One region of the Shewanella sp. 0m-8 genome, then DNA from elsewhere that is predicted to be linked to it. Evidence: predicted binding sites of a transcription regulator. Region 1 holds the regulator's gene; the other holds the start of a gene.
The links. Region 1 encodes ArgR, which controls arginine synthesis, uptake and breakdown. Its sites were predicted from a motif close to ANTGAATANNTATTCANT; they were not measured.
Positions count from the first base shown of each region.

Region 2: a site for ArgR is predicted at 2,476-2,493, ahead of argC (N-acetyl-gamma-glutamyl-phosphate reductase). Genes of this name have one in related genera too.

Region 1 is NZ_JBRIMB010000002.1:88,507-92,360, forward strand. Features, by position in the region: gene ispB (octaprenyl diphosphate synthase) at 1-425, shown strand, start outside; gene mdh (malate dehydrogenase) at 552-1,487, opposite strand; gene argR (transcriptional regulator ArgR) at 1,840-2,310, shown strand; gene ACVBIO_RS01600 (cupin domain-containing protein) at 2,564-3,025, shown strand; gene ACVBIO_RS01605 (Dyp-type peroxidase) at 3,106-3,854, opposite strand, start outside.
Region 2 is NZ_JBRIMB010000010.1:135,756-139,609, forward strand. Features, by position in the region: gene ACVBIO_RS07385 (ornithine carbamoyltransferase) at 1-390, opposite strand, end outside; gene argB (acetylglutamate kinase) at 406-1,212, opposite strand; gene argC (N-acetyl-gamma-glutamyl-phosphate reductase) at 1,234-2,226, opposite strand; gene argE (acetylornithine deacetylase) at 2,503-3,654, shown strand; gene ppc (phosphoenolpyruvate carboxylase) at 3,822-3,854, shown strand, end outside.

The DNA of each region.
Region 1 (3,854 bases):
GTTTGCTCGCAGACAGCCCTATTGAGGTGCAAACCGCACTGGCTGAATACGGTAAGTATTTAGGTACAGCATTCCAGTTAACCGACGATCTTCTCGATTACACAGCAGAAACAGAAGAGCTAGGTAAAAACATCGGTGACGACTTAGCTGAGGGTAAGCCTACACTGCCGCTTATTTTTGCTATGGCAAATGGTAACGACACTGAAAAGACGCTTATCCGTGAAGCTATCGAGAAAGGTGACGGAACTGAGCATATCGAGGTGATCCTTGCCGCACTTAAAAACTGTGGTGCATTGGAGTACACAGAGAAGCGCGCTATCGAGGAGTCTGACAAGGCCATTGCAGCACTGGCCATCATTCCAGAGTCCGATTATAAAGAAGCGCTCATCTCGCTTGCGAGAATAGCAACTCAACGCAGTAACTAAGAGCGAAGTAACTAAGAGCGAAGTAACTAATTATTCTCTTTAAATTAGCACCTTGATGCCATTGAGAAACAAAAAAGGAGCCTAAGGCTCCTTTTTTATTATGACCCACAAGAGGTCAGTCATCGTTTATTTAACGAATTCGATACCCAGCACAATATCAGCCTTTAGTGTATCTAGCATAGCGTCACGAGCATTCGCTTCAAATGCGCTTACATCGCCATAAGCAAGGACTTGCTCAACACCGTTCTTACCAAGTACAACAGGTTGTGCAAAGAACTCAGTATGCTCACTGCCGCCATCAACATAGGCGCATTCAATCACATTTGCTTCACCTTGAAGACCACGAACAAGTGATAAGCCGAAACGACATGCAGCTTGCCCCATAGATAGGGTTGCGCTACCGCCACCCGCTTTAGCTTCAACAACTTCCGTACCCGCATTCTGGATACGTGTCGTTAATGCTGCAACTTCTGCATCGGTAAAGCTTACGCCTTCAATTTGTGACAGCAGCGGAAGAATCGTCACTCCACTGTGCCCACCGATAACATTAACTTTAACGTCTGCAACGTTTAAGCCTTTTGCTTCAGCAACGAACGTTTCTGAACGGATAACATCCAACGTTGTAACACCGAACAAACGGTTCTTGTCGTAAACACCCGCTTTTTTCAATACTTCAGCAGCAATGGCTACGGTTGTATTTACAGGGTTTGTAATGATACCGATTAATGCCGTAGGGCAAGTCGCGGCACATTTTTCAACTAGATTACGAACTATACCTGCATTGATGTTAAATAGATCTGAACGATCCATACCCGGCTTACGAGCAACACCCGCAGAGATAAGTACAACATCAGCACCTTCTAGTGCAGCAGTAGGATCTTCACCAGCGAAACCTTTTACTTCTACCGCAGTAGGGATGTGGCTTAAGTCAACCGCAACACCTGGCGTAACAGGGGCAATATCATAAAGCGACAATTTTGAACCCGCAGGTAATTGAGTTTTTAACAGTAGGGCAAGCGCCTGGCCAATACCACCAGCAGCACCAAGTACAGCAACTTTCATAATGATCTCCGTCAATTCTCAGATTTTTGTGATTTAGATCCACCTTTCCAATGCCGCAACAGTACTGGATTCACAAAAAAAATTCAATTATCCCTTAGTCGTGTTGAATATAATCTAGAACGCTAATGTAAGATGGTAAATGAGTAAAGTGAGTGTACATCAGCGATACAGAGCTAAAACCATAATAAATTAGCATAACAAAATTTAGAATAATCATTCTAACTTAAGTTGAATCATTGAGTCTAACTGGGTTTATTAATGAATTTTTATTCAAAAAAACGAATACCAATTGACAAAAACGGCGAAAATATTCATGATAAAGCAGATTTTTTTGAATAAAGAATAATAATATATGCAAGCTAGTAAAAGCCCAGATGATTTAGTTAAGACGTTCAAATCTATTTTAAAAGAGGAGCGTTTTGGCTCTCAAAGTGAAATTGTTATCGCCCTTCAAGCAGAAGGCTTTAGCAATATAAACCAATCTAAAGTTTCTCGTATGCTAAGTAAGTTTGGCGCGGTTAGAACCCGTAACGCAAAGCAAGAGATGGTATACTGCCTTCCTGCAGAGCTTGGCGTTCCTACTGCCGGAAGCCCGCTTAAAAACCTGGTACTGGATGTTGACCATAACCAAGCCATGATTGTTGTCAGAACTAGCCCTGGTGCAGCGCAATTAATCGCGCGTCTGCTCGACTCAATAGGTAAGCCTGAGGGTATTTTGGGGACTATTGCTGGTGATGATACGATTTTCATCTGTCCATCTAGTATCCATAGCATTGAAGACACGCTAGAGACAGTTAAGTCACTGTTTAATTATGCTGATTAATTACGCCGACTAAACATAAAGCGACGATTTTTTTAAATGCTGTACCCTCAGGGCTACAGCATTTTTTGTTTGTTGCATAATCAGCCTCCATCACTCGACCGTTTACCTAGGCTCTGCACCGTAACCCAATCATTTAGCTTAATGCCCCCTGTATGAAACACTATGTTTTATACAATATATTGAATAGCAGCTTCTCTCTCGAGCAATAATCGTTATAATCCTCAATGACAGTACTGTTAGTCGAGGGCAAATAATGAATAAAAGTAAAATAATAAATATCAACGATATATGCTGGGAATCTTGGCAGCATGAAGATCAGTATGCCAGCGAGCAAAAGCACATTGGCGATACCGCCGGTGGAGAAAAAATTGGCGTGACCATGGAACGCTTAGCGCCAGGTAAGTCCTCAGCTGTTGCCCATTACCATACAAAAGAAGAAGAGCATATCTACGCGATGCATGGCGAAGCGACGCTATACATTGACGGCGAGCCTCACCCTTTTAGTCAGGGAGAATATATCTGCTTTAACGCTGACACGGGTGTGTCTCATAAACTCGTCAATCATAGTGAGCAAGAGTTTGTTTTTCTGGTCGTTGGTAACCGAGACATACATGACGTAGTTGTATACCCAGAAAATAACAAGGTGCTAGTAAAATCTGTCAACGAAGTTTACGCCAAACGCCCCACCAATTATTGGGATAAAGACGAAGCTTAGCGCGAATAATTCACTTTGTTACGCCCAATAAAAAACGCACTTTACTGTGCGTTTTTTATGAGTCAGTAAAACCTTGCGAATTAGCCCGCTGTAATCATAAAGTCTAATGATGGCGCAAAGAATGACGAACCAGTTAATGCTTGAGTAAAATGCATTAAATGGTCATGGTTGCCTTCACTATCGCCATGCACCATGCTCTCTAGCATCTTTTCGAAATTAACTGAATTGCGGCAAGTAGAGATAAACATCAAGCCTTGCTCTTTAACTGAACCATAAGGCATGCTTTGCCTTAAGATCTCCATAGACTTACCTTCACTGTCTTTCAGGTTAACACGCTTAATGTGGCTCGTAAGCGGTTTATCAGCCGATGCATACTCGATATTGTCCGCTTTAGTACGCCCAATAACATCTTCTTGCTTCTTGACTGGCAGACGGTTCCACTTACTTAAGTTATGGGCAAACTTTTGTACATGAATATAACTTCCGCCTTTAAAACGGCTGTCTTCCTCGCCGATTAATGCAACTTCCTGACGACTACGTCCTTTAGGGTTCTCGGTGCCATCAACAAAGCCGCTCAAATCACGAGAGTCCATGAATCTAAAGCCACGCTCTTCATCAATGAGTTCAACTAAGCCTTCAAACATTTGATTAACTTCGTTAGCCACCAAGTGCAGAATATCAAAACGATCACAACGGATATGCACAAATAAATCATACTCGATAGCCGGTGCATCTCGATTACCTCGATTCATCGCAGGGAAAGGTTTTAGCTCTTCTGGTCGAGCATGGGGGTATAAGGTGTCCCAATAATTAGCACCAATGGCAACAA
Region 2 (3,854 bases), on a different contig from region 1:
TTGGCAAGGATGGTAAAGATCAGATAACGCGTTAACCACCGGCACTGTGCCATGCTCAGCAAGTTCTTCAATTGTCGAGTGTAAGAAAGTCCTGGCAACAATGGCATCTGCCCAACAAGAAATATTGGCCGCAAAATCTGATACAGGTTCACGCTTACCTAGCGCGCCATTTTGCTGATCTAAATATAAACAATGACCACCCAATTTATTGATACCGATATCAAAGCTCACTCGAGTTCTCAGCGATGGTTTTTCAAATAGCATCACCACACTTTTTCCTTCTAGAGCATGTTTGTATTCAGCAGGGTTACGCTTAATATTTTTCGCCAAAGCCAGTAAGTCGAGTAACTGCTGCTGGCTTAAATCTTTTATCGATAGTAAATGTTGCATAAGATGGCTCTCCTATTACTGAATTTGTGGCTGGATCTGTGTGCCAACTGTCTCGCCTTTGCTTAACGCGATTAATTGCTTTGCATGACGCCAAGAAGCAATCTGTACGGTTTGCCCCATGGACTCTGCAACATCTAATGCAGCTTCCACCTTGACCCTCATTCCTTTCTCGATAACACCGATCTTGGTCAGCTCATTGACTTGCTCTCTATTCAAACTCGTAATTAACTGGCCCTTACCATCAAGCACACCTGAAACATCTGATAGTAAAACCAATGAACCTGAAACCAACTTAGCCAGGGCCGTTGCCGCCTGATCGGCATTAACATTTAGCATCTTGCCTTCTTCACTAATTGCGATGGAACTCACAATTGGCATCCAACCTTTTGATAAAACAAATTCAAGATAACTAGCATCTTTGGGCTCAACCTCACCGACTAACCCTAACTGCGGATCTTTAATTGTTGCCGTCATCATTCCTGCATCCGCAAGGCTCATACCTAAACTGGTTACACCCGCTTTAATTGCTGCCGCTTGCAATATTTTGTTTGAAGTCCCCGCCAATGCCCCCACTACAATAGGAATATGCTCTTGCGGGGTGACTCTTAAACCATCAAGCTTTTCCGATGTAAAACTATTCGCTTTTAGCTGTTCATCAACTAAACAGCCACCGCCATGCACCATAATCAGAGGCTGGCCATTAGCGATTATGCTTGCTGCAGCTTGCATTAACCGCTCCATTCCCATCTCACACTGTAACAATGCGCCACCAACCTTGAGCACCATAACGGGCTTAGCTTGCGTCGTTGTAAAATTAGTCATGTTCACCTCCATTCTCCCAACTTATGCTGTTACTGACGCATCAAAATGAATATTTATGCACTGAAGCGCTTGACTTGCGGCCCCTTTCATTAAGTTATCAATAGCGCTAGCGATAACCAAATAACCATTCTGTTCATCGAACTTCCAACCTAGATGACAATTGGGTGTTTGCACCACATCATCCACCTTAGGGAATTGATTTTGTTTTACCGTGACAAGCTCGGCAGAGTCATAATATTGATACGCTGTTTCAATATCGCTAACTGAAGTGCCCGCAACTAATTGCACCGTGATGGTTGCAAGAATACCGCGCTTAAAATTACCAAGATGGGGAGTAAAGATAACCTCTTGCCCTAATTGAGTGGCAATCTCTGGCTGGTGCCTGTGACCAAGTACCCCATAAGGGGTCAAGCTTACCTCGCAAAAGCTGGTATGCAGTTGAGCTTTTCTGCCGGCCCCGGTCACACCACTAACGGCATTAATTACGGGTAAAACATCGGTCAGCAAATGCGCAATAGGTTTAAGTGCTGTTAGCGATGCTGTTGGATAACAACCTGGTACAGCAATCATCTTACTACTGGCTATTTGCTCTGCATTCCACTCGGCTAAACCATAAACAGCATTAGCAAGTACATCAGGATATTCATGAGTAAAACCATACCACTTAGGATATTGTGCTATATCGGAAAACCGATATGCACCGCTTAAATCAAATACCGCTAACCCTTGCTGATAAAACCAAGCAGCTAAGTGTAAACTTACCGCATGGTCAGTCGCTAGTACGACGGCATCAGCTGTCGCAACGATAGTTTGTTTAGCACCCTCCGTGAGCGGATTTAAGCTCAGTGATATATGACTGTAAGCCGGATAAAGCTCAGACAGAGGCTTGCCCTTGTCGAGGCTGTTTTCAGAGACATAAAGACCTTGAACCGACAATGTCGATTCGGCATTTATAAGAGAGGTGATCTGTGCGCCCGTGTAACCACTAGCGCCAATAATGGCTATATTTTTCATAGTCTATGACTTTAAAACCTTAATCTTGAATTTAGATGACAAAACGGAAAAAAGAATGGGCACAACTTAAGCCCTGGCTGAACACCATTAATGACAAGATTATCGTCGCAGGAAGTGGGTATGATTAACCTTAATTACTATTAATTTAACCAGATTGAACATATATACTCTCATTAAACAGATCATCGAAGTGTGGTAGTTGTCTTAGCTGTTTGATAGACTAACACGCAAAATTAATTATGCAATATATTTGAATATATATTTAGGTATTTTTTAATGAAAGCACTTCCAGAGATTAAAAGTAGTTTTAGCCAACTGATTGCAACACCCTCTATTAGTGCACTCGAAGCTGAGCACGACATGAGCAATAAAGCTGTCATAGAACTATTGCATACTTGGTTTAGCGATTTAGGGATGCAGTGCCAGTCTGTACCTGTGACAGATACTCGTGACAAATACAATCTAGTCGCATCGTTTGGTCAAGGCCAGGGAGGGTTATTGCTGGCAGGGCATACAGATACCGTCCCTTTTGATGAAGGGCGCTGGAGCCAGGACCCATTTTCATTAGTAGAAAAAGATAATCGTTGGTATGGCCTTGGGACCTGTGACATGAAAGGCTTTTTTGCTTTAGTGCTAGAGGCACTAAAAGAGCTACCAATGGATAAGTTTAAGCGTCCATTGCATATCTTAGCCAGTGCCGACGAAGAAACGACCATGAACGGCGCGAAGGCATTTGCAGCAGCGAAATCAATTTCGCCTGATTATGCCATTATCGGTGAGCCCACCAGCCTAAAGCCGGTGTATATGCATAAAGGGCATTTTACCCAAGGTATACGAGTGACTGGTCGCAGTGGTCACTCTTCAGATCCAGCAAAAGGACTTAATGCTATCGAGGTCATGCACTTGGTTACAGGACAACTCCTCAAGCTAAAACAGCACTTAGCCGATAATTATCGAGAAGATGCCTTTAGTGTGCCCTATCCAACCATGAATTTTGGACATATCCATGGCGGGGACGCGGCCAATAGGATCTGTGGCTGCTGCGATCTACATATTGACCTTCGACCCATCCCCAGTCTCGCACTAGCCGATTTAGAGTTAATGGTTGCCAACTATCTTGAACCAGTGTGCAATCATTATCCAGGCTGTATCAGCGTTGCGCCTTTATACCCAGGTTCAGAGGCGTTTGCAGATAAAAAAGATGGCAGCTGGACCCAGTTGGTAGCACAACTCAGTGAAAGCCAGCCAGAAGTGGTTAACTATGCCACCGAAGCGCCGTATATCAGTACGCTAGGTTGCCAAACCTTAGTACTCGGCCCCGGTAGTATTGAGCAAGCTCATCAACCTGATGAGTTTTTAGATCTTTCGTATATCGAACGTACAAAAGATCTATTAAAAAAGCTTATTTATCAAGCATGTATAAAGTAATTACTATTATCCATCCACTTTACCGCTCAAAGTATAGTCAGTACTTACATGGGCATACCTAAAAAGTGATGTACAACACATTCAAGCACGATATTTTAATCTGGATCATTGCCTAGCACAGCGCTGCTAGGTATTGTGATCGATTAGCTTACCGATATGGAGCACGTATGGTAGACATGTATGCCTCGCTAAGGTCTAAC